Regions from separate parts of the Paenibacillus lentus genome, predicted to be linked through region 2. Evidence: predicted binding sites of a transcription regulator. Region 2 holds the regulator's gene; the other holds the start of a gene.
What was found. The regulator Rex, encoded in region 2, represses fermentation and respiration genes when NADH is low (regulators of the CRP and FNR family bind a similar motif). The targets are predictions, from matches to a motif close to TTGTGAAATATTTCACAA.
Positions count from the first base shown of each region.

Region 1: nirB (nitrite reductase large subunit NirB) is a predicted target of Rex. The motif match lies at 2,732-2,749, and genes of this name have one in related genera.

Region 1 is NZ_CP034248.1:3,003,490-3,008,021, reverse strand. It holds gene nirD (nitrite reductase small subunit NirD) at 1-178, opposite strand, end outside; gene nirB (nitrite reductase large subunit NirB) at 200-2,629, opposite strand; gene EIM92_RS13390 (hypothetical protein) at 2,862-3,581, opposite strand; gene EIM92_RS13385 (FAD-dependent oxidoreductase) at 3,946-4,512, opposite strand.
Region 2 is NZ_CP034248.1:3,199,121-3,215,910, forward strand. It holds gene EIM92_RS14380 (tetratricopeptide repeat protein) at 1-228, shown strand, start outside; gene dapB (4-hydroxy-tetrahydrodipicolinate reductase) at 250-1,053, shown strand; gene EIM92_RS14390 (methylglyoxal synthase) at 1,087-1,506, shown strand; gene bshB1 (bacillithiol biosynthesis deacetylase BshB1) at 1,506-2,219, shown strand; gene bshA (N-acetyl-alpha-D-glucosaminyl L-malate synthase BshA) at 2,265-3,425, shown strand; gene EIM92_RS14405 (CCA tRNA nucleotidyltransferase) at 3,508-4,803, shown strand; gene EIM92_RS14410 (biotin--[acetyl-CoA-carboxylase] ligase) at 4,806-5,789, shown strand; gene panB (3-methyl-2-oxobutanoate hydroxymethyltransferase) at 6,083-6,952, shown strand; gene panC (pantoate--beta-alanine ligase) at 6,949-7,845, shown strand; gene panD (aspartate 1-decarboxylase) at 7,848-8,231, shown strand; gene EIM92_RS14430 (tetratricopeptide repeat protein) at 8,358-8,990, shown strand; gene dinG (ATP-dependent DNA helicase DinG) at 9,137-12,013, shown strand; gene EIM92_RS14440 (redox-sensing transcriptional repressor Rex) at 12,053-12,703, shown strand; gene EIM92_RS14445 (amidohydrolase) at 12,693-13,991, shown strand; gene EIM92_RS14450 (cell wall elongation regulator TseB-like domain-containing protein) at 14,043-14,528, shown strand; gene EIM92_RS14455 (hypothetical protein) at 14,779-15,312, shown strand; gene EIM92_RS14460 (AAA family ATPase) at 15,305-16,790, shown strand, end outside.

The sequences.
Region 1 (4,532 bases), 200 kb from region 2:
CTTCGGCAAGCGGCCCGCCCTTCGGATGCGGATTCTTGTTCTCTAGAGCGTACAAGTTATCGCCAGAATCGCGAAATATAGCAATTTGCTCGCCATTCCACTCCACGACCCGTCCGATCTGCTTCATAAACAAATCCAGCGTTCCTACATATAACAGTGTTTCCTGCTCTGCTCCCATATCTATACTCCCTTCCGGTCATTATCCCTTCAATTCCACAGTGTCGAACATTTTATTGCGGCTGCTGTCATCGTTCAGCATTTTGCTCCATGGCTCTTCCGCTTGCTGTAGAGCAAATTCAACACGCTCCATCAACGCCCGGCGATTCTCTAGATCGTCAACGACGACCGCCTTGATGTGCTCCAATCCGACTCGCTCAACCCATTCCGAGGTTCTCTCTAAGTAATTGCCAGTTTCCCGGTAATACTGAATAATTGCGCCGCACACCTCGATTAATTCTTCATCCGTCTTCACCTTACACAGTGAATCCGCAAGGCGGGCCTTAATGCCCCCGTTCCCGCCGATAAAGATTTCCCAGCCTCCATCGTTGCCGACGATGCCGATATCTTTCGTGCAGGCTTCCGCACAGTTACGCGGACAACCGTTGACAGCCATTTTAAATTTAGCAGGATAATCAATACGTTCGAACTTGCGTTCCAGCAACGCTCCCATACTCATCGAATCCTGGGTGCCGAAGCGGCAGAACTGCGATCCTACGCACGTCTTAACAGTACGCAACGATTTCGCATAGGCATAACCCGACGGCATATCCAGCTCTTCCCAAACCTTCGGCAAATCCTCTTTCTTCACACCGATCAAGTCTAGGCGTTGTCCTCCAGTGACTTTAACCACTTTTACATCATATTTGAGAGAGACATCGGCGATTTTCTTCAAATCCTCCGGCGTCGTTACGCCCCCATACATCCGCGGAACAACCGTATACGTTCCATCCTTCTGAATGTTGGCGTTCATACGCTCGTTCACAAAGCGCGATTCCTTCTCGTCCTCATAGGTATCCGGATAGACCATGCCGAGATAGTAATTGAGCGCAGGACGGCACTTCGAGCAGCCTTCAGGCTCATTCCAGCCCAGCACATTCATAACTTCTTTGGTCGTCTGCAGGCCTTTTGTTCTGATTTCGGCAACAATTTCGTCGCGATCCAATGTCGTACAGCCGCAGATGCCCTCTTTGGCCGCTGTCTCGAACCCGTCTCCCAGCACATATTGCAAAATTTGCTCTACGACCGGCTTGCAACCGCCGCACGAACGGGTCGCCCCGGTGCAGGCCTTGATCTCATCGACAGTCGTCAGTCCCTGACTCGTTACCGCTTCGATGATACTCCCTTTCGTTACCCCATTACAGCCGCAGACGATCTCTTCATCAGGCATGGCCTCGATCGAGGCGGTTTTCTTCGCACCTCCGCCGCAGCAGCCCGAGCCCATCAGTGTGTCATACAGTTCATCGGTCATCACTGTCTGTTGCTTGATCAGCTTCTGCAGCTCCGCCGAATCATTGATATCTCCGTAGAGCACGGCACCGACCATGACACCGTCTTTGAGTAATATTTTCTTATATGTGCGCTTCCAGTCATCTTTACTAACAATGACTGTATGCTCGGGCCCATCGATAAACTCCCCAGTGGAGAATACATCTACGCCCGATATTTTCAGTTTCGTCGATACGACAGAACCCTCGTAAGGAGCTGTATCCACGCCGCAAATGTGCTTCGCAAGAACCATGCCTTGTTCGAATAGCGGAGCCACGAGTCCATAGCATACGCCACGGTGCTCATTACACTCGCCTACGGAATATACATCCTCCATCGAGGTCTGCATATAATCATTAACAACAATGCCGCGGTTCACCTCAATGCCGCTATTCTTAGCAACTTCAACGTTCGGCTTGATGCCTACAGCCATAACAACGAACTCGGCCTCTAAAACCGTATCGTCGGCAAAACGCAGACCGCTTACTCTCTCATCTCCAAGCAATTCAACCGTCTGGGCTTCCATCTTGAACTTAATACCTTGGCGCTCTAATTCATGACGCAGCATAAGCGCAGCCTGATGGTCCAACTGCCGCTCCATCAAATCTTCCATCAGGTGAACGACAGTAACGTCCATTCCTAATTGGACCAATCCTTTGGCGGCTTCCAAACCAAGCAGTCCCCCACCGATCACCGCCGCTTTTTTGTACGTCTTTGCAGCCTCCAGCATTTGGTTGCAGTCTGCGATATCGCGGAAGCCGATAACCCCTTGTTTATCGCTACCAGGAATCGGGAGAATAAACGAGTTGGAGCCGGTCGCGATAATGACCTTATCGTAAGGTACCCGCATCCCCTGCTCGGTGACCACTTCTTTGCTCATTTGGTCGATTTTCGCGACCTTGGTTCCCGTGTGCAGCGTAATACCGTGATCAGCATACCAATGCCAGTCGTTTAGAACGATATCATCAAGCGTCTTACTTCCTTCCAAAACATACGAGAGCATGATCCGATTATAGTTCGGATGCGGCTCGCTTCCGAAAACGGTAATTTCAAATTGTGTTGACAGCTTCAAAATTTGTTCAACTGTACTGATTCCCGCCATCCCATTCCCAATGACGACTAGTTTTTGTTTGTTATTGTTCATATTGAGGAATGCCTCCTTCTGACTAGAGCCTTCGTTTTCCTAAAGTGATGTTTTAATTATATACTTAAAATTTCGGATACATTGTGATTTAATTCACACCAATTGTGAATATTATCACAATAATTGTCATAGTTTTTCTTTCCATTCATCTTGAAAAGTACATTTCGCGAAAATCAACTTAAAAATCATTCCAGTTGTGTTTTCGCGAAATGAGAACCTACAGATTGGATTGTTACATTCTAACAAGCTCCAGCTGCACATGATCATGCGGCCTCAAGCGCATCTCCAAGCCGCTCTCCCTGAGCTCTTTATGATTCACTTTTAAGATCCACTTCTCATTCATTCCCGGTTGATGCCCGTTTACGGCGATAATCCGCTTATTGTTTAAATTGAATGTGACGATTCCGCTCATTCTCAGCAAATCCCTAACCGTAATATTATCTTCATAACGGCTCACATAATGAAGACGCTCTCCGCTATTCACTAAGCTATTGTTAACCGTTAAAATAAGCGCTCCCTGCTCCGATAGATCCGCCTCGTTATTGACCGTCTTGACATAGACGAGAATAACATCGCCTTTTTTCAGCTTCGTATTCCACTCTTCAGGCTTCAAATCCTGCTTATTTAATTTTACGCCCCACTCTAAGGTAGAATCCAACGACACGTCTCCAACAGACGATATCCCCTTGCCTTCATTCGTAAGCTGAATTGTCTGACTGCTCTCTAGAGCCTGTCGCAAAGTAATTCCTTCCATATAATCAAAGTGAAGGTTGCTCGTTACATCCGGGATCAACGTGCTGCCGTCGATTTTCAAGGTAATGTCATCATCATGATTATCCTCTTCTACCTGTACCAGCGGCTCCGGCTCTTCTATAGGCTGTGCTGCACAGGCTGTGCTAAGCAGAGCGGTAATTACGATCATTATTAGTATTAAACCAGATTTGTAGCTCATGACTGCACCTGCTTTCCGTAAATGCCAAATCGAGTTTCTTACTCTAGCATACCGGACTGGTGGACAGTTCTCAAACCTAAAAACATAAGCAATCCATATTTAATACATATAACTGGGTTAATCAATTCCTGCGAATTACAGATACTCGCCCTCCATATCATGAGTTATTTCTCCTAGACTCCAGGATACAATTATCGTAAATGAGCTGCTTTGCACACTTTGTGATTGCAGTCACATGAAATGTCTATTTTTTATGACTAACTTAAAGTAACATTTGTACAATGTGCTTAATACAAACGAAAAAAAGGCTCGCCCTATCCAGGGGCAGCCCTCAATCAATCATAAGATATAACTTCGTTTGATGCTATTTTAGGATATCGTGGTCAACATACCGCTCACCGTTCATTTCACTAATTAATTCTATAGCTACTTTGGCTCCATCTCCAGCCGTAATAATCGTATGGACGCTCACTCCTGCCACCGTTCCTGCGGCCCAAATTCGCGGCTTACTGGTTCTGCCCGCGCCGTCCGTCTGGATGACGGTCTTGATCCGCGGCTCCGTACCATCTTTCAGCTCAAGCCCGATGGAGCTTGCCAATTCGGTCAAAACGCCTGTAGCCAAAATAATATGGGATGCTTCAAAGCTGCGGCCTGATTCCGTCTTTACGGTCAGTTTTGAACCGCCATTGGTATCAATGGCCATTACTTTCTCTTCGATGAATTTGGCCCCGAACTTCTCTGCCTGTTCACGTCCAATTTGAAGTAAATCCGGACCGGAGAGTCCCGCAGCTCCGTAATGATTGTCAATCCAAGCCCGTTTCGTCATGCTCGTATTGCTGTCAAGAACAAGGGTCTCCTTCCCCGCTTTTGCCAGGAACAAAGCTGCGCTAGCTCCCGCTGGCCCTGCTCCGATCACAATGACCTCAGCCACAAATACACCCACTTTCTTTA
Region 2 (16,790 bases):
CTGGTTAAATCTGCGGTTACTCTGCTTGAGCGGGCGGTTCATCTAGATCCGCTGTCCGTGATCGCTATGCTGTGGCTTGCGATAGCTTACGGCGAATTGCAGCAGTACTCATTGGCTTTGCGGGCGGTTCAGGAAGCTGCACAGCTTCCTCAGGACGAGGCCATCACAAAGCAGCTTCAAAAATTAGAACAGCGATTTAAATCCGAGATCAATCAATCATCATCCTAGGAAATGTGAGGTAATCATGAAATGACTGAACAAATAAGAGTAGCTGTTGCTGGAGCAGGCGGCAGAATGGGTAAAGAAGTAGTAAAGATGGTATTGGAGGATCCCGATTTTCGTCTCGTAGCCGCCGTGAACTTATCGGATGAAGGATTAGACGCGGGGACACTGGTAGGACTTCCTGCTTGCGGCGTGACGCTAAGCAAAGATTTGGAGCTTGCTTTAGTAGAAGGCAAGCCCCAGGTCCTGGTTGATTTCACTACGCCGCAATCGGCGTATTCCAATACAATGATTGCGATCAAGCATGGGGTCCGTCCGGTGATCGGGACGACGGGGTTCACCCCGGAGCAAATCGAGGATTTGGACAAGCAGTGTCAAGAACGGGGCATCGGCGGGTTGATTGCTCCAAACTTCTCCATTGGAGCCATTTTGATGATGAAATTTGCAGCGCAGGCTGCAAAATATTTTCCTCACCTCGAAATTATTGAATACCACGGAGATCAGAAGCTTGACGCTCCTTCTGGAACTGCGATTAAGACGGCGGAGTTAATCGCTATGAACCGCGAGGAATTGCGTCAAGGTAATCCGGATGAAGAAGAGACGATTGATGGAGCGAGAGGAGGCTATTATAACGGCTTCCGTATCCACAGCGTCCGTCTGCCGGGGGTGTTTGCTCAGCAGGAAGTCATCTTCGGCGGGTTTGGCCAGACCTTGAAAATTCGTCATGATTCATATGAACGTGCAGGCTATATGCCAGGAGTCAACCTGGCGATTAAGAAAGTTCTTGAATATAAAGGCTTGATCTATGGTTTCGAACATTTTGTGGATTGAGATGATCCGCTGCTCAAAAAGGAGATAACGCACATGATGAATATCGCATTTATTGCTCATGATCGTAAAAAAGAAGATATCGTTAACCTGGCTATCGCCTATGAACATGTGTTTAAGGATAAAAAACTTTACTCTACGGGAACGACAGGTGCTCGGATTATGGAAAGCACGAATTTGAAGATTCACCGTTTTCTGTCTGGCCCACTGGGTGGTGACCAGCAAATCGGCTCGCTGATCGCTCAAAATGAAATGGATCTCGTGATTTTTCTGCGCGACCCGCTGATGGCTCAGCCGCATGAGCCGGATATTACAGCGTTGCTCCGTCTTTGCGACGTGCATGGAGTTCCGGTGGCTACGAATATGGCGACAGCTGAAATCTTGATTCGAGCCCTCGACCGGGGCGACTTTGCATGGCGTGAACTAGTAGAGCAGAACAAGCCGGGGTTAGCCTAATGAGCATTAAGCTGGATATACTGGTCATTGGCGCCCATGCAGATGACGCGGAGATTGGGATGTCCGGAACGATCGCTAAGCAGGTAGCGGCAGGGCATAAGGTTGGAATTATGGATTTAACGGAAGCGGAGCTATCATCGAACGGCAATGTTCAGCTGCGGCAAGAGGAAGCTGCTGCTGCTTCGCTGGTGCTAGGACTGGCGCATCGAAGCAATCTGGGACTACCGGATCGTTCACTGCATGCCTCGCCTGAAAATATTGCTGTTGTTACCAAGGCCATTAGGCAATTGTCGCCGGACATTGTGTTTGCTCCCTATTGGGAGGATCGCCATCCGGATCATGTCGCAGCGAGCAAGCTAGTGGAAGAAGCCGTCTTTAATGCTAAGCTGCGCCGGTATATGCCGGAAATCCCGGCAATTTCGGCACCTGATTTATATTACTACTTCATCAACGATTGGAGAACTCCTGATCTGCTTGTTGATGTGACCGCGTACTATTCGCTAAAAGAACAGGCCTTAGAATGCTACCGTTCTCAATTTGGACAGGCCGTTCCTGGAGAGGACGTGGCTCTAACGCCCTTGAACCAAGGTTATGTGGAGCGAGTCAAAGCAAGGGATGCCTTGTTAGGGCAGCGGAAGCTAATTCCCTATGCCGAAGGCTTTGCAGTCAAGTCACCGTATTTAATAGAACTATTCGGATCCAGCAGCACATAAGTTCAAAGAGTAAGGTACAAGAAAATGAAGGAGGTCCCTGAGTATATGGACCCATTTCTAAAAATCGGCATAACCTGTTACCCGACGCTTGGCGGTTCCGGGGTTGTGGCAACCGAACTTGGCAAGCTGTTGGCAGAAAAAGGACATGAAGTTCACTTTATTTCCCACAGTGTTCCTTTTCGCTTAGGAAGTTATCACAAGAACATTTTTTATCACGAAGTGGAAGTTAGTGATTATTATGTATTCCGGTATCCCCCTTATGATTTGTCCCTCGCTACCAAGATGGCACAGGTTGCGAAGCAGCAGAACTTGGATATTTTACATGTGCATTATGCGGTTCCTCATGCGGTTTGCGCTTTATTGGCCAAACAGATGGTGGGAGATAAGCTCAAAATAGTCACCACTCTGCATGGTACGGATATTACCGTGCTTGCGCAGGATGAATCCTTGAAGGATTTAATCAGGCTCGCTATTAATGAGAGTGATGCTGTGACCTCGGTCTCCCGCGACCTTATGAAAGAGACGTGCGAAGTGCTCGACATTACGAGAGAGATAGAACTCACTTATAATTTCGTGGATGAGCGTGTGTACTATCCCCGAGATACGAAAACATGCCGGAGCGAATTTGCCGCTCCCGATGAAAAGGTACTGATGCATATATCTAACTTCCGTCCGGTCAAACGGGTCGGAGATGTAGTCGACGTGTTTCATATGGTGAATGCTGAAGTTCCTTCACAGCTGTTGTTTGTGGGAGAGGGGCCGGATCTGCCGAAGATTCAATGGAAGGTAAAAGAATTAGGAATTGCCGATCGCGTTCATTTTCTTGGTAAACAGGATGATATTGCCCATGTCATTTCGATGGCAGACGTTCTGCTGCTGCCTTCAGAGAAAGAGAGTTTTGGCCTCGTAGCACTTGAAGCGATGGCCTGCGGTATTCCGACTATCGGTTCGCTTGCCGGGGGAATTCCAGAGCTAGTCGCTCACGGTGAAACGGGTTTTCTCTCGCCGATTGGCGATACACGGCAAATGGCCGATGATACGCTCGCACTGTTTAGAGATGAGCAGCTTGCGAATAGGCTGCGAGAAGCTTGTTTGGCTAGAGCGACAGGCGAATTCAGCAGCGACCTTATAACGCTGAGGTATGAGAGTATCTACTACAAAGTGCTTGGACGCAAAATGCCCGTATTGAAGCCGTTGTGTGGATGAGTTTACTGCCGAAGGCAAATCAGTGTATGTGCGAGATTGGTTAATAATGCAAGAGGGCTATACCCTCTGGAGGTTTTGTATCATGTACGATTGGAAACAGGTAGACCCCCTGATGCAGCATCAGGGGGAAAAGGTGCTTAAAACATTGGTGAAATCCGGTCACAGTGCCTATTTCGTTGGAGGCTGCGTGCGGGATGAGCTGATGGGCCGCCCGGTTCATGATATGGATATCGCGACTTCAGCCAAGCCTGAGTCGGTGATGGATTTATTTGAACGAACGATTCCAACCGGCTTGCAGCACGGTACGGTTACCGTAGTGATGGGCGATTATCCTTTTGAGGTTACAACTTTTCGGAAGGAATCCCATTATGAGGATCATCGGCATCCAGCAGCCGTCGAATTTGTAAGCGGTATTGTAGAAGACTTGCAGCGGCGCGACTTCACGATGAATGCGATGGCTCGCAGTCTGGAGGGCGAACTGACCGATCCCTTTCAAGGATTGTCGGATATCCGAAAAGGAGTCATTCGCTGCGTCGGAAAGGCAGAGGAACGTTTTGATGAGGATGCGCTCCGCATGATGCGGGCGATTCGCTTTGCATCGGTGTTCGGTTACCGTCCTGTAAAGAGCCTGTGGCGCGCTTTGATAAATGGAAGGGATAAAATAACTTATGTGGCGATCGAACGCATTAGAGCGGAACTGGAGCGGCTCCTGCTGGGTGCTTATCCGCTCCGAGGGCTGGAGCTCCTACGACGCAGCCAACTGCTGCATCATGCGAAAGCTCCGTTTATAGAACCATGCAAGCTAACTCGGGAAGGTGCAAAGCGGCTTCAAGCGCTGGATTATATGCCGGCCGAGCCCCAAGAGCTTAGGTGGTCGATGCTGCTTCAAGGGCTAGCCATTGCAGCGGCTGAAGCGGAAGTAATCATGAAGGAATGGACGTTCTCGAATCAAGTTGCGATGACAACTTCTCAAATCATGAGGTTCGATGAGGCTTGGAACGAGATAAGGGCCTCCTTGGAACCGGGAGATACCGAGCAGCTTCGTCGCAGTTGGGTGGAGATTGAGCTGCAGTATGGACAGACCATCAGTCGATTATGGTTGGACCGACAAAGCCGCTGGCTGGCTTATCTTGGAGAGGAAGACCGGGCTGCACAGCTTCGTCTTCAGAAAGAAGAAATGCAGTGGCACCTGGCAGTACCTGTGCATGATTTGAAAGAGTTGGCCATTCGCGGCGGCGATGTACTGACTACGTTAGGTTTAAAGGGTGGGCCCTGGCTTGGCGAACTGATGAAGCGGCTATTGCTGCTTGTAGCTGTCGGCGATGTTCCGAACGAGAAGGAAGCGTTGCTTGAATATGTGAAAGCTGTGGTGAAGTGAAAATGAGTCATAGTCGCTTGCTCGATCTGCTGTTATCGCAGCCGGGCCAGTATGTATCCGGTGAGGAGATTAGCCGGAAATTATCGATTAGCCGGACGGCGGTGTGGAAACAGATTAATAAGCTCCGTGAGGAAGGCTATGAATTTGATGCGGTCTCTCGGAAGGGGTACCGACTCATTAGCAAGCCTGAGCGATTAGAATACAGCGGCTTGCTGCAGGCGATGAATACAAAGTCTTTTGGCCGAAAGTTGAAGCTGTTGGAGGTAACGACATCCACGCAAGAGGAGGTTCGCCTGCTGGCGGAGCTAGGAGCTGCGGAGGGGACGCTTGTCATTGCCGAAGAACAGACGATTGGCAGAGGAAGACAAGGCCGGAGATGGCACTCGCCTGCTGGTAAAGGGGTATGGATGAGCTTGTTGCTTCGTCCGCCGCTTCCTTTAACAAGAGCGCCGCAGCTTACTTTGTTAAGCGCGGTGGCGGTATGTCGTGCCATTCGAGCTGTAACGGGAGTAGAGGTGGGTATTAAATGGCCAAATGATCTTCTTGTTCATGGACGGAAAATATGCGGGATATTGTTAGAGTCGATTGGCGAGGATGAAATGATCCGCTATTGTATTGCGGGAGTTGGCATTGATGCGAATCTTGAACCTAGTGATTTGCCGCCTGAGCTACGGACCATTGCGACTTCGCTACAGATCGAAAGCGGCCGAAAGGTTGATCGTGTCGTATTGATCGGTGCGGTTATTGCGGAGCTGGAGAAATTCTATGAGTTATATCTGGAAGAAGGATTTGCCCCGATAGGTCATTTATGGGAGGCGCTGTCGGTTACGACAGGCCAAGATATCACTGTAAAGACGGCTCAAGGAGAAGTGAGGGGTCGAGCGATGGGTCTGGATGAGAACGGAGGACTACTCGTTATGCAAGAAGATCACAGGCTAACCACAATTTTCTCTGGAGAAGTGCAAATTGACGGGTGTAATCCGTAAAAAACTTTGCTATACTGTCCACATAAGGCGGTATCGATGTTTCGAGCTGCACTTATGTGGACATTGTAATGAGGAAGTGAATAACCGTCATGACCGTAAGTATATTCGGTTGCGTCGGATTCTGCTCTGAGCCGAGAAGGACCGAGACAGAAGGGACGAACGAGAAAAGTGACTCTTCTTTGGATTCGGACCTTTTTAGCGCTATAACGATAAAAGGTTTATTTGTCGTTGGCGCGGGGAATTAATCGGTAAACCCATCTATAGGCTTCGAAAACCAAAAGGAGATGAAGAGAATGGCTGCAAAACGCGCTCTAAACATTGTTAATCTAAAAAAGATGAAACAGGATAAAATTCCGCTCACGATGATTACAGCTTATGATTATCCTTCCGCCAGTTTGGCGGAGGAAGCGGGGATCGACATGATTTTGGTCGGAGATTCCCTTGGCAATGTGGTGCTAGGCTATGAGACAACGATTCCGGTAACAGTTGAGGATATGGTCTACCATACTCGGGCGGTAGCACGCGGAGCTCAGCATACTTTTATCGTCACGGATTTGCCGTTTATGACTTATCATGGCAGCATTGATGAGACGCTGCGGGAAGTCAGAAGGGTGATGCAGGAGGGACATGCCCATGCTGTAAAGCTGGAGGGAGGCGCTGAGATCGCCTCTACGGTTCAAGCTGTCGTACAGGCAGGCGTGCCTGTGCTGGGACATATCGGCCTGACACCGCAATCTGTTAATCAAATCGGCGGGTATCGCATTCAAGGCAAAGATGAGAAGGATGCTAGGCGCCTTATGGAGGACGCCAAAGCCTTGGAGCAGGCAGGAGCGTTTGGGATCGTCCTGGAGCTGGTGACCGAAGAGGTTGCTGCCGCGATTTCCAAGGAGCTTGCAATTCCGACGATCGGAATCGGGGCTGGACGAGGCTGTGACGGGCAGGTGCTCGTGTTCCATGATGTACTGAAATATACTTCAGCCTACCGGGAGAAAAAATTTGTGAAGACTTATGCTGACATCGGAGATCAAATCCGCAGCGGCATTTCAGAATATGTAAATGAAGTGAAGACACGAGCTTTCCCAGGGGAGCAGCATGTTTTTGCTGCAGATGAGAAAGTAGTGGATGGTTTGTACGGAAAAGGGAAGGTGGACAGGCAGTCATGATTGTTTTGACGGATATAGAGGACGTAAGAGCGCATTTGCGAGCTGAACGCCTTGCTGCAGCTAGAGAAGGGAAGGAGCTGCAGGTCGGATTTGTTCCTACAATGGGATTTTTGCACGATGGACACGCCAGTCTGCTGCGGAATGCCCGGATGGACAATGATCTCGTCGTATTGAGCATCTTTGTAAATCCGATCCAATTCGGACCAAATGAAGATTTTGAACGTTATCCGCGCGATCGGGACAAGGATATGTCGCTTGCCAAGCGCGAGGGAGTAGACATTGTATTTCTGCCAACGGTAGAAGAAATGTATCCGGAGCCGACCAAGACGAAGGTTCTCGTCTCTGAACTGACGGATCATTTGTGCGGCGCGGCGCGTCCGGGTCATTTTGACGGAGTGACGACAGTAGTTAACAAGCTTCTCAATATCGTCGCCCCGCAGCGAGCGTATTTTGGACAGAAGGATGCGCAGCAAGTTGCAGTAGTCACGCAAATGGTTATGGATCTCAATATGGATGTTGAGATTATTCCGTGTCCGATTGTGCGTGAGGAGGACGGCCTTGCCCTCAGTTCCCGCAATGTATACTTAACGCCAGACGAACGACAGGCCGCGCTTGTGCTATCGCGCTCCTTACGGCAAGCTGAGCAGTTGGCTAGGGAAAGCGAGGAAGCTACGGTAGAGGATCTCTCTCAGGAACTGGTCCAAATGATCGAGTCTGAGCCGGAGGCGAAAATCGACTATGCGGAAGTCCGCCGTTTTCCTTCCTTGGCGTCTTTGCCCGGTTCTATGCGCGTTAAGGAAGTAGAAGGAAAAATATTGCTGGCTGTTGCCGTTAAATTCGGAACGACCCGGTTGATTGATAATGTTATTTTAACGATGGAGGGAGATAAATAGCTATGTATAGAACAATGATGAAATCCAAAATTCATCGGGCTACGGTAACCGAGGCAAATTTGAACTATATAGGAAGCATCACTATAGATGAGGATTTGATGGAAACCGCAGATTTGCTCGAGAATGAAATGGTGCAGATCGTAAACAATAATAATGGCGCGCGCTTAGAAACTTATGTCATTCCAGGACCGCGCGGCAGCGGGGTAATTTGTCTGAATGGGGCTGCAGCCCGCCTGGTTCAGCCTGGAGATCATGTCATCATCATCTCCTATGCGCAAATTTCTGCGGAAGAGCTGAGAAGCCATAAGCCTACAATCGTGTTTGTCGATGACAACAATCGTCCATTGGAGACCGTGGAGCAAGAAACCCACGCCACGGTTCGTTAGAGAAGAAGGCTTCTTGCTGTCCTCTGTCATGCAATTTATGCCTTCGGGAATGAAAAGCCCGCCTGAAACAAAAAATGAACATAAGGCCTCATACTGATTTCATTTTCGTTAAAGGGTGGGTTGCGGATGATGTTTCAACATGTATTTGCGGAAATGAATGAAATGTTGGATGAAATTGCCCGTCATTATCCAATCGCTCAAGGTGTTCATAAACACGAACTCTCCAGGAAGTGGCATCTTCTGCAGCAAATGAGCGACTCCATGATTGAAGAATGGCTTAATTTTGAGGAGAAGATGGGGACGCTGCGCCAAAGCGGTATTCGTCTTGAGGAGAAATGCGAGCTGGATTATCCGGAAATGAACGACGATGCATTTGTGAAAGGTCAGGGGTATTATAAGTTGCTGATGTTTTCTCAATCTCTACTGCAGTTTCAAGCTGTTCTAGAGGAATATCCGGAAAGCTTGATCGGCCGCACTTATTTGGCGATGTGCCACCTTCATTTGGATCAAAGCGATGAGGCTGTGCATTATTTTGAAGAAGTCCTCAAGGCTGCGGCTAATAAACGGCTGCGCTCCATTATTTACAATGCGCTTGGCTGTATTGAGGTGAAACGGGGAGCCCGCAGCAAAGCGAGGGAGTATTTCACCCTGGCTTATCATAGCGACCCCACTTTGCCGGAGCCGTTAGCAAATTGGGAAGCTTGTCTGCACAGTACAGGAAAGCTTCAATATGGCACTCAGCTTATATCTTTGCTGTAGCCGACTTGCAGAAGCGATGCGCGATTCGTTATATTACGGCGCATCGCTTCTTTTGTATTTATCTGTATTAATTTTCAAAACGTCCATCTTCTGTTATGCTGTTAAGAGAAGTAAAGACTGGAACGAAAGGGACCATGGAACGAAAAATGAAATATGCTGTACTTGACTTTGAGACGACAGGCAATCAGTCCTCCGATGAGATCATTCAAGTTGGACTTGCAATTATAGATCATAATTTGACCGTATCCCAGGTATATCATTCATTTATCAAGCCGACGATACCGATCCCACCTTTCATTACGGGATTAACGGGAATTACTGAGGACGACGTCAAAGATGCACCGGACTTGGATGAAGTCATGATGGAAATGGTCCCGCTCCTCAACGATGTTGTGCTCGTGGGGCACAATGTGGCTTTCGATTTTAATTATCTGCAAAGCGCATTGGACAAGACGGGGTATCTTCCGTTTACGGGACGCATTCTGGACACGATGGATTTCTTGAAAATATTTTACCCATCGCTCAGTTCTTACCAGTTAGGGCTCGTTGCCGCCGAGTTTGGCGTTGAACATGAACGGCCCCATCAAGCCGATAGCGATGCGCTGGCGACGGCATATGTGTTTCTGAAATGTTTGGAGGAATTGGCCGGTTTGCCGCTTCTTACCGTACAGCGGTTAGCTGATTTGTTCGCAGGAGAAGACAGCGATTTGGGCTGGTTCTTTGATGCGGCATTGCAGGAAAGAGAGCTGCAGGGCGAACAGAGTACGGATGGATTTGCCTATTACCGTCAATATGCGCTGCAAGTCGAGGATTGGAAGGATATCGTTCCAGCCAGAGATCATATGGTTGACAACCCGCTCGAAAATATCAGCTTCGAACAGTTTATGGAGCAGGTGAGAGAACGGCTGCGCTTGAAGCTGCCTCAGTATGAGGAGCGTGAAGCGCAGAATATGATGCTTGAGGATGTGATGCAGGCCTTCGATGAGGAGAAGCACCTTCTTGTGGAAGCGGGTACGGGTACAGGGAAATCGCTGGGCTACTTACTTCCAGCCATCTATCATGGCGTAAAGCATAATGAGAAGGTCATGGTAAGCACGCATACGATTAACCTGCAGGAGCAGCTCCGGGAACGTGATGTCCCGTTGCTGACCGAGGCTGTGCCTTTTCCTTTTCGCGCAGCAGTGTTCAAGGGAAGAAATCATTATTTGTGTCTGCGTAAATTTGAACATAAAATAAGTAGGAAAGACTTTGCATCTCCCAAAGAAGAAATCATGATCGCGGCGCAAATGGTCGTGTGGCTTACACAAACCGAGACGGGGGATGATGAAGAGCTTAATTTAGGCAATCGCGGCGGAGATTTCTGGGACACCGTAGCGAGTGATTCGGATTCCTGCCTTGGCCGATCATGCCCGTGGTTTAGGAAATGCTATTACCATAGAGCTAAACATGAGGCCGGGGTTGCCGATGTTGTGATTACGAACCATTCGAAGCTGTTCACGGACATTCAGGCTGGGCATCAGCTTCTTCCGGGATATGAGCGGCTTGTCATCGATGAAGCGCATCATTTGGAGGATGTCGCAGGCAAGCATCTTGGCCTTCATATGAAATATTTCACAGTAGTCCATACATTGACCCGTTTGTTCAAGGATAGTAAAACCGGACAACTGCCTAATCTAAGAATCCTGCTTCAGAATACACCAAGTGAGAAGTCGGTGGACTGGTGCGGGATTATCGATGGCATTTATCCGGCGCTTATAGACGTGAAGGAGAGCTGGGATAAGCTCAGCGAGATGTTATTCTCGTTGATGCCCGAACGCAGTGACGCGGCTCCTGGCGATCCTGGACAGTTCGTTCTCCGTTTACACCCGCAGAAGAAGCCTAAGGATTGGGATACGCTTAGCGCGCTCGAAAATCATATTTATGTCCTGCTTGGCGAGGTAGTCCGTAAGGGTGAACGCATGATGAACGATATTCGCGAAGAGCAGGAGGATTATGGAGCAGACAGCTTGCTAACGGATATTAATGGTCTGTTCAAAGACCTGGCAACGGAGCGGGAAGCTATTCGTACGTTTATGAAGCTGGATGACGAGGAAACCGTGTATTGGATCGAAGGAAACGGGAACTACCGCAGTCGCTCTTTGCAGATATATGCGGTTCCAATCGATGTCAGTAAACAGCTCAAAAATTACTTCTTTGACAAAAAGAAGAGCGTGGTCATGACCTCGGCTACTTTGTCCGTGGATAAGTCGTTTCAGTATATGATTGATCAACTGGGACTGCAGGAGGCTGCCGATACCGATCGGCTGCTAACCTCGATGCTTCCTTCTCCGTTCAACTATAGGAACCAGGCTCTGCTGGTCATTCCTCGGGACTTTCCGAGTGTAAAGGGCAGTGTGGGGGACGAGCATTTCGTAAATATGCTGGTGCAGTCACTGGCAGATACGGCAGTAGCTACGCGCGGACGTATGCTGGTGCTCTTTACGTCTTACCGTATGCTGCGACAGGTTTATGAACCGCTGAAGGAGCATTTATCCTCCGAGGGTATTACCGTCATTGGCCAGGGCATGGATAGCGGCAGTCGCACGAAGCTGACTCGTAGATTTCAAGGCCAGGAAGCCTCTGTTTTGCTCGGTACGAGCAGCTTCTGGGAAGGTGTGGACATTCCTGGAGAGGCGCTGACAAGCCTGGCGATCGTTCGCTTGCCTTTTCAGCCGCCCAATCATCCGCTTGTAGAGGCGAAGAGCGAACGGCTGCAGAAGGAGAAGAAGAATCCGTTTATGAAGCTGTCCGTACCGCAGGCCGTCATACGTTTCAAGCAAGGATTTGGGCGCCTGGTTCGCTCTTCGCAGGATCGCGGCATAGTTGTAGTTTACGACACGCGCATCTTGGAATCTTACTATGGAAAGTATTTTTTATATTCACTGCCTGGGCCTAAAATGGAACATATGCCGACCGAGCAAATGGTTCCGAGAATTTCCGAATGGCTTGACGTTTGCGAAGTCCAGGAAGTAAAGGAGCAATAACCGTAATTCATATCGCGCCATTTTAAGGGGAGAAAAGCTATGAAATCAGAGAAAATTTCCGATGCGGTTGTACGCAGATTACCTGTTTATTTGCGTTTCCTCAATGAGCTGAGCCTGCGTGAAGTGCCGACGGTGTCCTCTCAGGAACTAGGTCAGAAACTTGATCTCAATCCTGCGCAAATTCGTAAAGACCTAGCTTATTTTGGGGATTTTGGTCGTAAAGGCATCGGATACGATGTATCATATCTCATTGAGAAAATAAGACAAATCCTAAATTTGGATCAGCAAATCAACGTAGCTCTTGTAGGAGCTGGTAATTTAGGTCAAGCATTGTCCAACTATAATGCATATTTAAAGGATAATATGAAAATCGTGGCGGTGTTCGATGCAGCACCGTCTAAAATCGGTAGCAAAATCAACAATATTACTGTACAGCCGATCGATGAACTCGTTGAAACAGTAAAGGCATTAGGTATTCGGATCGGAATTATTACCGTGCCCCATTTTGAAGCTCAGCGGGTTGCCGATCAACTTGTGGCTGCTGGCATCGGGGCGATTCTAAACTTTGCGCCAACGATATTGAAGGTTCCGCCAGAGGTAAGAATTCATGCGGCCGATTTCACGACGGATTTGCTCAGTCTAGCTTATTATTTGCATGATGGAAAGGAACTAACTTCTAATGAGTCGTAAAATGTTAATTGAGAACGGCACATTTGCCGTTTTGGAGCAGGATCAAACCGTTATCGACGGCTTTATGCTCGTTGAGGATGATCTTCTTACCTATATTGGTTCTGAGCGTCCGGATCACTGCGATGATGCCGAAGTGCTGGACGGCAGAGGACTGTTGTTTCTGTCAGGCTTAGTCAATACGCATGGTCATGCGGCTATGTCGCTGCTCCGCGGCTATGGGGACGACATGGTGCTGCAAAAATGGCTGCAGGAGAAAATGTGGCCGATGGAAGCAAAGTTTACAGGGAGCGATGTATACTGGGGGACGGCGCTGTCTGTACTGGAAATGATCAAAGGAGGCACAACGACCTTTCTGGATATGTATGACCATATGGATCAGGTTGCCCAGGTAACGGAGGAATCGGGTATTCGTGGCGTGCTTATGCGCGGGGCAATCGGTCTTTGTCCGCCGGAGGTCCAGAAGCAGAAGCTGGATGAAGCCGTGGCTTTTGCCCGGAACTGGCACGGAAAAGCCAACGGCCGGATAACGACGATGATTTCGCCGCATGCTCCTTATACTTGTCCGCCGGACTACATCGAGCAATTCGTGCAAGCCGCGCATGATCTCGATTTGCCGATGCATACCCATATGTCAGAGACTCAAGCCGAAGTAGAGCAAAATGTAGCCGATTACGGTGCGAGGCCGGTAGAGCACTTGCTTAAGCTGGGAATGTTCTCTCGCCCGACCTTGCTTGCGCATGGCGTGCATTTGACGGATGAGGAAATTGAAGTGCTTGCCGCTCATAAAGTCGCTATTTCCCATAACCCGGGAAGTAACTTGAAGTTGGCGAGCGGTGTGGCTCGAGTTCCTGAGCTGCTGAAAGCAGGAGTTACTGTGTCCTTGGGAACTGACGGCGCAGCGAGCAATAATAATTTGGATATGTTCGAGGAAATTCGGCTTGCCGCTTTGATCCATAAAGGGGTATCGGGCGATCCAACGGCTGTGCCGGCATTGGAAGCTTTGCGAATGGGCACGGAATACGGCGCGCAATCGGTGTTCCTGAACAATACGGGCAAGCTTGCTGCGGGAATGAAGGCGGATTTCATCGCTCTTAATACAGAGCAGGCGCATTTTGTGCCTAGAACCGATTATGTGTCTCATGTCGTATACTCAGCAGGCCCGAAAGATGTTGAGCATGTATGGGTTGATGGGAAACAAATCGTGAAGCACGGCGTTTGTCTCACATTGGATGAAGAGCGGATTCGCCACGAAGCTCAAGCGGCATTTGAGGGCTTGTTGTCCAGATAATCAGATAGCATTGAGATAGATTTAAGTTTGGTATTAGAGAGGAAGAGAAGGTTGAAGAAGAGAACCCAATGGATCCTGCTCTCTATTCTCATTCTGCTGCTGGTACTCTTCGGCCTTCATCGTTTTTATGTATATATACAGCAGGATATTTGGATTGAGGAGAAGTCGGCGATTCAGTCGGCTAAGCAGCAAACGAGTATTATTTCGGTCGATAAGACGTGGAAATCGGTTTGGGATGAGGTTTGCTGGGTCATTAAAGGGAAGAATGAGAACGGTGAAGAGCTGATGGTTTGGCTTCCGGAGAGCGGAGAAGCCCATGAAGAGCTTCTGGCCAATGGAAAGTCGGAGCAGCAAATCCGGAATATCATCAACCAATCGCTACCCGGGATCAGAATTGTCAGACTCATGCCCGGGATCTATGAGGATGAGTATGTATGGCAGTTGTTTTACAAGGAAGAAGAGCATCATTATTATCAATTCTTCCGGTTCAGCGACGGCTCGGCTTTGCCTGATAAATTCACGCTACCCAATCGATGATCAATGGTAGAGTTTAAGGTTATAAGACACACAGCACTGTGCATCAATAAATATAACAGTTAACAGTAGAAATACCCTCGCTCCATAGAGCCAGGGTATTTTTTATTTTCTAAAAATTTTAAATATATTCATACTTTGGCTTCGATATACGATGTACTAGTATGTTATACTTTTATTTGTAAGTTTTGATAGATCAGAGTATATCAATATTCGCAAGTATTTATATATACTATATAGAAGGAGGCCGCGAATGAAATTACGAATTAGACAAATTGTCGCCATCGCAGCATTCTCTGCTGTATTGTTGTTTGGAGGATGGTTTGGCTACAGCCAATGGGCGATCGAGGCTCCGTTACACAAGCTGGTACAGCAATATGAAGGCGTAAATCATGTTAAATTGAATATTACCCCCAAAGAGGTGGGGGTGAAACTTGATCTTGAAGCTGGTACGGATATAGGCGGGCTTGTTCGCTATATTGAGAAGGATGGCCAACAGCTTTTAGGCAAGCGTTCATTAAAGCTGGAAGTAAAAGATCATTCTTCAGCGGCTTTGGATCAAATTTGGAGTGAAGCACTGTTTTCTGTTGCTCAAGCTATGGAGAGCAGACAATATACGGAAATACAGAGCACGTTGACGCAATTGGAGCAGAAGTATGATACGCTGCGGACAACCGCCGTTATGGACAACGATAACGTCTATCTGACGCTAACCGATGGAGCGGCGAGCAAATACGTTATTTTGCCCCGGATTCCGCAGAAATTGGGGGTGTGGCCCAATGCGTAAATGGATGTGGGAAGTTATTGTCGGATTTGTTCCTGTGCTATTGGTTTTTATGGCATTTATTGGCTTGAATGTAGTTCCGCTTATTATTGCCACGCTCATGGCAGGTGCGGTATTTGCCGCGCTAAAAATGCGTGGAGGCATCACGATTGGTGCGGCTCAGGAGCGGAAGCGGAAAAAAGCAGGTCCTGCCAAGCTGACCTTTGAAGAAATTGGAGGCCAGGACAGCGCGAAACAAGAGTTACAGGAAGCGCTGGACTTCATGGTTCGCCATGAAGAAATTAAGCAATTTGGAATTAGACCGATCAAAGGAATTCTGCTCACCGGCCCTCCGGGAACAGGAAAAACGCTGATGGCAAAGGCAGCGGCGCATTATACGAACTCAGTCTTTGTTGCCGCTTCGGGCAGTGAATTTGTAGAAATGTACGTCGGGGTCGGTGCGGGAAGGATACGTGAATTGTTTAAAGAGGCGCGAACCCGAGCCGCGAAAGAGAACAAGGAGAATGCAATTATTTTTATCGATGAAATCGATGTGATTGGCGGCAAAAGAGAAGGCGGTCAGCAGCGCGAATATGATCAAACGCTGAATCAATTGTTGACAGAGATGGATGGTATCTATTCGGCAGAAGCGCCGCGTATTTTGCTTATGGCGGCGACAAACCGCAAGGAAATGCTGGATGCAGCGCTGTTGCGCCCAGGTCGATTCGACCGCCATATCCAGGTCGATTTACCCGATAAGAAAGGCCGTTTGCATATATTGGAGCTGCACGCGAAGAATAAACCGCTGCAAGAGGGTGTTAGTCTGGAGAAGCTCGCCGAGGAGTCCTTTGGATTTTCGGGCGCACAGCTGGAAAGCGTCATGAACGAGGCAGCGATCTATGCGATGAGAGAAGACAAGAAGGAAATTGAGCAACGCCATCTATCCATGGCGATCGATAAGGTAATGCTCGGCGAACGGACAGACCGGGAATCAACGGAGGAAGAGAAGCGCCGTGTGGCGATTCATGAGCTAGGCCATGCGATAGCAGCCGAAGCAGTGGCACCGGGCAGCGTCAATCAGGTTGCGCTTAGCCCGCGCGGAAGGGCGCTTGGCTATGTCCGCCATAATCCGCAGGAAGATAAATATTTATATACAAAAGCTTATTTAGAAGGCCAAATTATTATCGCCTTGGCCGGGGCGGCCGCCGAGGAGATCTATTATGGCGAGCGCAGCACTGGCTCTAGCAACGATTTTGAGCAAGCGATCAACATCGTGCATACGATGATGACCTCCGGGCTGACTTCCCTTGGTATCGTCAACATGGATATGATGACCAAGGAAGTCCTCATGAGGGAAAATTCGGCGATATTGGATGAACTCGCAGCCAGATCGAAACAATTGCTGATCGATCATTCCACCGTGTTCGACAAGTCGCTGGAAATTCTTTTACGGGAAGAGCGCCTTTCCGGAGAGCAATTTAGATGTCAATTTGGTGACAGTG